One region of the Sphingomonas sp. SP1 genome, then DNA from elsewhere that is predicted to be linked to it. Evidence: predicted binding sites of a transcription regulator. Region 1 holds the regulator's gene; the other holds the start of a gene.
The links. The regulator LexA, encoded in region 1, represses DNA repair genes until DNA is damaged. The targets are predictions, from matches to a motif close to GTTCCNCNCTTGTTCT.
Positions count from the first base shown of each region.

Region 2: a site for LexA is predicted at 2,228-2,243, ahead of AC4GYS_RS00080 (ImuA family protein). Genes of this name have one in related genera too.

Region 1 covers NZ_JBZFLC010000001.1:2,152,099-2,156,308, forward strand. The annotation lists gene AC4GYS_RS10875 (peptidylprolyl isomerase) at 1-900, shown strand, start outside; gene AC4GYS_RS10880 (anthranilate synthase component II) at 912-1,472, shown strand; gene lexA (transcriptional repressor LexA) at 1,528-2,184, shown strand; gene AC4GYS_RS10890 (YraN family protein) at 2,186-2,563, shown strand; gene AC4GYS_RS10895 (VOC family protein) at 2,556-2,906, shown strand; gene AC4GYS_RS10900 (ComEC/Rec2 family competence protein) at 2,855-4,210, opposite strand, start outside.
Region 2 covers NZ_JBZFLC010000001.1:18,787-22,996, forward strand. The annotation lists gene AC4GYS_RS00075 (DUF6504 family protein) at 1-1,538, opposite strand, end outside; gene AC4GYS_RS00080 (ImuA family protein) at 1,453-2,205, opposite strand; gene AC4GYS_RS00085 (helicase-related protein) at 2,308-4,210, opposite strand, start outside.

The DNA.
Region 1 (4,210 bases):
CAGTCCAGCACCGGCTGGGACGTCATCAAGGTCGAAAGCGTCAATCGGGCCGCCGGTCGCACGCTGGCGGCCGCGCGCGCCGAAATCGTCGAGAAGCTGACCGCGGAAAAGCGCAAGAACGCGATGGCCGACCTCGTGACCAGGATCGAGGACCAGATCGCGGACGGACGTAACTTCGCCGAAGTGGCGCAGGCCAATCGGTTGCAGGTGACGCAGACGCCGCCAATCACCGCTGGTGGCCAGTCGTCGGCTGACCCGTCCTTCAAACTACCGACGGAATACGCGCAGTTAGTGCGCGACGGTTTCCAGATGTCGCCCTCCGACGATCCGGTTGTGGAAACCCTCCCCAACGACGCTGGGTACGCGCTGCTTGCGGTCGGCGACGTCACGCCCTCCGCACCCGCGCCGCTGGCTCGGATCCGGGATCGTGTCGCGGCCGACTTCGCTGCGAGGCGCGCGCTCGACCGAGCCCGGGCCGCGGGCAATAGCGTGGTGACGAAGGTTTCAGCCGGCATGCCGATCGCTCAGGCGATGCGGGAAACGCAAATTACTGGCGCTCCGGCTCCGGCTCCGCTGAAGGTCCGTCGCCTTCAGCTTGCCCAAGTGCAGGGCGAGGTGCCGGCCCCGCTGCAAATGCTCTTCAGCCTTGCCCAGGGGAAGGTGCGGCTGGTGCCGGCCCCGAACAATGAAGGCTATTTCCTGGTCAAGCTCAACCGGATCACGCCGGGCGACGCATCGACGCAGCCGACCCTCGTCGCGCAGGTCCAGACCGATTTCAATCGGGCGTCCGGAGAGGAACTCGCCTTGCAGTTCCTCTCCGCCGCTCAGAAGGAATTGGGCATCGAACGCAACGACGCTGCAATCCAAGCCGCGCGCGCCCGCTTCACAACCGGCGGCTAGCTGGGGTGCCGCTGCTGCTGGTCGTCGACAACAACGACAGCTTCACGTTCACTCTGGCCGACTATTTCCTGACACTCGGCGCCAAGGTTGAAGTCGCGCGGGCCGATGCTTTGTCTCTTGACCGCGCGCTGGGCCAACCGGTCGACGGTTTCGTCCTGTCGCCTGGCCCTGGCCGTCCCGAATCAGCGGGTGTTTCAGTAGCCCTCGCCCGGGCCTGCATTACAGCGAGGCGCCCCCTTCTAGGGGTCTGTCTTGGCCACCAGGCAATCGCGGTGGCGGCCGGTGGCACAGTGGATCAAGGTCGCCCTGTGCACGGCAAGGCAGTCGAGATAAACCATGACCGAACCGGGTTGTTCGAGAGCCTCCCCTCCCCGTTCAAAGCCGCCCGTTACAACAGCCTGATGGTGACGACGATTCCCGCTTCCCTACAGGCGAATGCTTGGGACGCGGCCGGAATTCAGGGTTTACGACACAGTGAGGCGCCCGTTCACGGCGTGCAGTTCCACCCGGAAAGCGTTGCGTCGGAACGTGGCCACGATCTTCTCGCTCGCTTCCTGTCCATCTGCTGTTGACGGAACCGGGAACGTTCTGTAGTTGTTCTCCGTCTGTTCACGATGGAGCCCGATCATGCTCACGGCCAAGCAGCGCGAGCTTCTGCAATTCATCAACGACCGCGTCAGTGCGACGGGCGTCAGTCCAAGCTTCGACGAGATGCGGGAAGCGCTCGAGCTGAAGTCCAAGTCCGGCGTGCACCGGCTGATCTCGGCGTTGGAGGAGCGCCAGTTCATCCGGCGTCTTCCCAATCGCGCCCGGGCGCTCGAGGTATTGCGCATGCCTGACGCATCGGGAAATCAGGGCGTGATCGCAGCGGCTTCCGTTCGGCCGGCGCTTGCCGCTGCCAACGACACAATCGAGATCCCGCTTCACGGCAAGATTGCCGCGGGTACTCCGATCGAGGCGCTTCAAGGCACGGAGGCGCTCGCGGTCCCGGCTGCCTTACTGGGTCCGGGCGAGCATTACGCACTCGAGGTATCCGGTGACTCGATGGTCGAAGAGGGTATCCTGAACGGTGATTATGCGCTCATCCGCAAGGTCGAGGATGCGCGCGAAGGCGATATCGTTGTTGCTCTGATCGATGGAGAGGAGGCGACACTCAAGACGTTCCACCGGGAAGGCGCGATGGTCCGGCTGGACCCGGCGAACCGTTCCTACGAACCGCAACGTTACGAGTCTCGACGGGTCGCTATCCAGGGCCGATTGGCCGGGCTGATTCGGCGTTATTGAATTGTCCACCGCGTCGGCGAAACCGAGCCCGCGGCGGCAGCAGGCCGAACAGCGCGGGCGAAGGGCGGAAGCTCTTGCCGCCTGGTGGTTTCGAATGCGTGGCTGGACTATTCTTGCGCAACGGATGCGCGTCGCCGGGGGAGAGGTTGACCTGATTGTTCGCCGCGGCCGCACCCTGGCTTTCGTGGAAGTCAAACAGCGAGCGACCGAGGAAGCAGCAGCCTGGGCGCTCGACCGGCATCGTTTGCAGCGTGTCGCCGTTGCGGCTGAACGGCTTGCTCCGCGCTATATGGACGGATGCGACACCGTACGAATTGACGCCATGCTGATTGTTCCCGGCCATCTGCCACGGCATTTACCGGACGTGTGGTATGGCTGACCCCATGGCGCGGATCAATTATATCGAGCTGCCGAGCCTTACGGCCCATGAGCTCACCCGTGTTTTTTACAGCAGGGCGTTCGGCTCGACATTTACCAGCTATGGTCCCGATTATGCGTCGACCACGACAGGTGACGTCGATGTCGGCCTGAACGGCATGACCGACGAGGCACTATCTGCCCCCTTGCCGGTCATCCGGGTGCACGATCTCGAAGCTGCGCTTCGGGCAGTGGTGTCCGCCGGCGGCACCGTGGCGCGAGAGATCTTCAGCTTCCCCGGGGGTCGGCGCTTTCACTTCATCGATCCCGCCGGCAGCGAACTTGCCGTCTGGTCGGAAGAATAATCGAGGCGCGCGGCCACTGGCATCGTAGGCAACCTGGTTCGCTCAAACTGACCCCAGGGATGCTCTCCGACCCTCTCGGCAACGGTCCTGATCTCAGGATCCTTACTCAAGGTGACGGCAAGCCCACCGGTCTCCCGCAGCGCGGCTCGGTCGAGTTTCAACCAGCGGGGAGCGCAGCCCTTTGGCAGCCTCCGTTCGGCGACCACGATGTCGCTCCGCGCGCAGGCGGCGGTAAGTTCAGACCATTCAAGGCGCTGGTTCGATTTCAGGGCGAGAACCCGCCACACTCGGCCGCCGCGGCTGAAGTCCGCAATGCAGGCGTCACGTGAACAATGAGCGCCGTGCGCTTCCGCCAGTTCGAGTGCCTCGCCATCGAAGCCGCTGTTTTCACCGACCATGTCACGGACGAAATCGCCTGCTCGACCCCTTAGCAAGAACGGGGTGCCGTCCTCGCCGACGATTGCGAGGTGTCGGCCATCCCCAGTGATGAGCAGGTCCGGCCGTGGCTCTGCAGCGGCGCCGGCGATGCCGATCATGATCGGTACCGCCCCAAAAAGGCGAGGTTTGCTGTTCCACAAGCACAGCCATAGTCCACCAGCAACGATGCACCCAAAGGCCCAGGTCGGCATGGCGGGCAGAAGCGCAACGGCCCCTTTCGCCCCAGCGACGGCATGCGCCAGGGCCAGCAGCCAGGATAGCGCCCAGCCGGTCAAGGTCCACAGGGGTGCGCCCAGGCCCACACCGTCGAGAAGCAGCGCCCCTGCCTTCAGCGGCATGATCACGAAGGTCGTCATCGGAATGGCGACCAGGTTCGCCAGGACGCCATACAGGCCGGCTTTATGGAAGTGATACAAGGCAAACGGAAGCAGCGCGAATTCCACCGCCAGGCCAGTGAGCAGCATGACGCCAAAGCTGCGCGCTCCGCCGATCGCCCAGCCCTCGTCGCGGCGTTCGAAGTGACGTTTGAACCATGGCAGGCTGTAGAGGGTCACGATGCTGGTAACGGCAGCGAAGCTGAGCTGAAAGCTTGGTCCAGCAAGCGACTCCGGTCGTATCAGCATGACGATCACTGCGCCGGTCGCAATCAGCCGCAGGCTGAGCGCTTCCCGGCCAAGCGCGATCCCGGCCAGTACGAGCAACGCCGCGATACAGCTCCGAACGGTCGGCACCTGCATTCCCGTCAGCACCGTGTACGCGACACCCGCCGCCGCACCTGCGGCGGCGGCAGCGAGGACCAGATTGACGCGCAGCGCGAGGCGTTCGGACAGCGCCAGCAGCCGAAGAGTCAGGAGAAAGGCCGCGCC
Region 2 (4,210 bases), 2.1 Mb from region 1:
GCGACCGGGAACGACGCAACGGCCTGGGCATGGGCGCCGGGGCGAACGATCTGGATCGCACCTGTCCCGAAGCGTGCCAGCGCCCAGGCCGCGCCGGCCGTGTCGGCGATCGCCACGCGCGCGGTGACACCATGGCGGGCGAGCAGGCGAACGAGGCGTCGGGCGAAGCGCTGTTCACCACCATGCAGGTGCGACACACCGGTCAGGTCGATGAACAGCCCGTCCGGATCCGAGATCGCCACCGTTGGGGCCCAGCGGCGCGCGAGCAATTCCGCCAGCGCCTTGAGATCGGCGGCATCGCCTTCCGGATCGGCAGCGCGCACCTCCAGCCCCGGCACCTGCGCGCGGGCCATGGTGAGCGCGATGCCGGGCATAAGGCCGAGCGCACGGGCAGCCGGGTTGACGGCCGCGATCTCCACCCGGGAACCGACCTTGTGGGTGGTGACAAGTGGCGGCTCGTCGGGCGGGACGAAGGCGGTGACGGCAGCCGTTTCATCCTCCCGGCAGATCCGCGCCACCACGCTGCCCAGGGTGCGGCCGGTCTGGAAGAAACGGCCTTTACCATAGGTGGGAGCGGTCGGTTGGCTCTTGCCGTGATTGTCCGGGTGCGGTCCCTCGCCCGGGAATTGCACCGAGGGCATCGCGGCGAGCTGGGCGATATTCGGCGGCGCGATATAGCCCGCCTCACCGCCATGACCGTCACGGGCGCTGCGCCTGGGTGATCGCCGTGTCTGGCGGGCCGTCATGTCTTCGCCGGGAAATTGCACGGACGGCATGGCCGCCACCCGTTGAATCGACAGCGGTCCGTGCCCTTCGGCGTCGCTCAGGACAGGCGGCGCTTCGTTGCGGTAACGATCGCGCCTGGCCCCGCTTCTCAGCGCGGCGCCGCGGTTGGTCTTGGCCGGCGCGTCCTCTCCGGGAAACTGAAGCGGCGGGATGAGGGCGCGCCGGGCAAGACCAGTTCCAGCCTCATCGGTTGGCATGGGGCGGAACGGATTGTCGACCACCTCGCTCTTGCGGGAATGTTCGGCGTGGGTCGGACGTTGATGCGCGGGCAACGATTCGACGGCCGTTGCCAGGTCCTGCCCGGCCCAGCCGCGCGTCCCCGGCTTGAACGGGTGTTCGGACGCTTCGGTTCGGCGCGACAATTCCCGCAAGGGCGCCGGCGGGGTGACCCGCTCTTCGGGAGGACGCGACAAGCCTTTGCGAAAGGGATGGTCGGCAGCGACACTGACCCGGCCGAGTTCGCGCTGCGGCGGGCGGCGATGCGGGGGTAGTGCCGCGATTGCAGCTTCGACTTCCTCGCGCGAGTCCGCCAGGCCACTTCCAGCCTCTGCTTTCGCCCAACGCGCGCCCGGGCGCCAACCGCCCTCCTTCGGCACGGAGCAATGGCTTGCCCGGTCGGCAGCCGCTTCGGCGCCGAGAGCGTGGAAAGCCGCGCGGCTGTCGGCTTCAGCCGACGGCGCGGAGCGACGTTCCATCCGCCGCAACCGGTCGATCGACCAGTCGGGCAGGTAGAGCGAGACGACCCGTTTCATCCGGAGCCTCCACGGTAAGTTCGAATTGATCTCCCCCGCGTTGGCGCACGCAGGCCAGCCGCCAGCAGGCCGGCCCAAGTCCATCCCATGGCACCGGCATCGAGGGCGCCGCCGACACCCGCCAGCGCGTCACGGCAGCCGACGGCATGCCCAGCGGATCATTGCCGCTGCGTCCGGGCTGCTTCAGCAGCAAGGCGACAGTGTTGCCGCCCTCTGCGGCAAGCTGGAGCCGGCGGGTGGACGCCATGGCGACCTTTCTGGCTTCCCCAATCACTGCGCCCAACCCACGATGGCGCAGCCCTTCTTCCATCAGCGCCAGCAGTTCAGCATCGTCGCGCGCTTCGGCATAAAGCACCCGTTTGGGATCGAGCCCGGCCTGGTAGAGCCCCGGTGCGAACAGGTCGCGGGAACGGACCGTCCACAAAATCGGGCCCTGCGTCCGGGCGGCAATGGAGGCCATGAACAGCGCGGCGGCGGCATCGTCGCCCCAGCCGCAACCCTCCCCCGCCACCTCGTGAAGAGCGTCGAGCCGTATGCCGCCATCCGCCAGCCGTTCGTCGAGCGGCGACAGGCCGAACGGCAACACCGGACGCGTGCGATGCTTGTCGCCTTCGATGGCGCGCAAACTCTCGCGGAGTTCGGATATGGTTGGCACGGCAATGGTCACGGCTCGACTCGGAACAGGGATCGTTCCTGTTTTGTTCCTGTCGGCCGAACGAGTCAATCGGCCGACTCAGGCGACGGCCCGCTTTTACCGCGACATTTCCAGCTAGTCCGTCAGCGTATTCAGGACTTCCTCGATCCGCTCCGTGCGGGCGCCGGCATCCGCGATCGCCTCCCGCAGCAGCCAGCGACCGTTCTTCTCCTCCAGTCCAGCGCGGGCGCCGTCGACAGCAGCCCCAGGGTGGGGAGTGAAAGCGATTGCCTCGGGACCGGCGTCGATCCGCTCGACCCCGGCGCTGCGGGCCAGGACGCGGATCCGCGCTGCGCCGAGCAATTGCCTGGCCTCGTCCGGCAACTCGCCGAAGCGATCGGTCAATTCCTGCTCCAACCCGGTCAAACCGGCCAGATCGCCGACCCGCGACAGCCGGCTGTAAAGCCCGAGCCGCAGATCCTCCTCCGGGATCCAGTCAGGCGACAGAATGCCGCTGGCACCAATCTTCAGCGTCGGGGTCCAGTCCTCCACCTTTTCGCCGCGCGCGGAACGCAGCGCCTGGCCCAGCAGATGCTGGTAAAGATCGACGCCGATCAGCTTCATGTGCCCCGACTGTTCGTCGCTCAGCAGGTCGCCGCCGCCCCGCATGTCGAGATCGCGCGCGCTGATCGCGAAGCCCGCGCCCAGACGGTCGAGCGCCTGCAGCGTGTTAAGTCGCGCCAAAGTGCGCGGCGCGATCCTGGTGTCGGGATCGGTCAGCAGCAGGATCTGTCCCCGCCTGGCGCCCCGCCCGACCCGGCCGCGAAGCTGGTGCAATTGGGCCAGTCCGAAGCGGTCGGCCTTCCACACCAGCATGGTGTTGGCGCGAGGCACGTCGAGCCCGGCCTCGATGATGTTGGTCGCCAGCAGTACATCGCCGTCGCCGGCGGCAAAGCGGACCATCACCTCGTCGATCTCCGCCGCCGGCAATTTGCCATGCGCCTGAAGCACCTCCAGTTCGGGCGCCAGCTTGGCGAGCCGTTCGGCCATCGGGGCCATGTCCTCGATCCGCGGAACGACCACGAAGCTTTGCCCGCCCCGGCCCCGCTCCCTCAGCAAGGCGGTACGGACCGTGGTCTCGTCGAAGCTGCCGAGCGTCGTGCGGATCGGCTGGCGGCGCGCCGGCGGCGTGGCAATGACGGAAACCTGCTGCAGGCCGACCAGCGCGTTCTGCAAGGTGCGCGGAATGGGCGTAGCGCTAAGCGTCAGCAGGTGCCCGGCCCCCAGGGCGCGCAGCTTGGCCTTGTCGGCTGCCCCGAACCTTTGCTCCTCATCGACGATGACCAGCGCAAGATCCTTGTAGGCCACCCCCTTGCCCGCCACCGCACCCGTGCCGACTGCAATCTGGATCGACCCGTCCTTCAGCCCGGCAAGCGTTTGCTTGCGTTCGGCCGCAGTGGTCAGGCGCGACAGGCCCGCCACCGTGATGCCAAGTTCCTCGAACCGCTGGCGGAAGCCTTCCAGATGCTGGCGGGCGAGCACGGTGGTTGGCGCGGCCAGCGCGACCTGACCGCCGCTCAGGGCGGCGATGGCTGCCGCCCGCAAGGCGACTTCCGTCTTGCCGTAACCGACATCTCCAACCACCAGCCGATCCATCGGCTTGCCGGACGCGAGGTCGTCGCGAACCGCATCGATCGCGCGCGCCTGATCCGCCGTCTCCGTGAACGGAAAGCCGGCCGCGAAGCGTTCGTACCCCGTTGGGTCCGGCACCAGCGCAAGCGCCGTTTCCTTCAATCGTTCGGCGGACAGGGCAACCAGCCCCCGGGCAGTTTCCGCGACAGAGGCGGCGATCTCCCCGCGCCGCTTTTCCCAGCTCGATCCGTCGAGCTTGTCGAGCGTCACGGCGTCCTCGTCCGCGCCATAGCGCCACAATCGGTTCGCTTCGGCGACCGGGACGAGGCGCCGCCCTTCGCCGGCAAAGCGCAGAACGATCGCGTCGCCGCCATCTTCCGGAAGCGATTGAAGGCCTGCGATTACC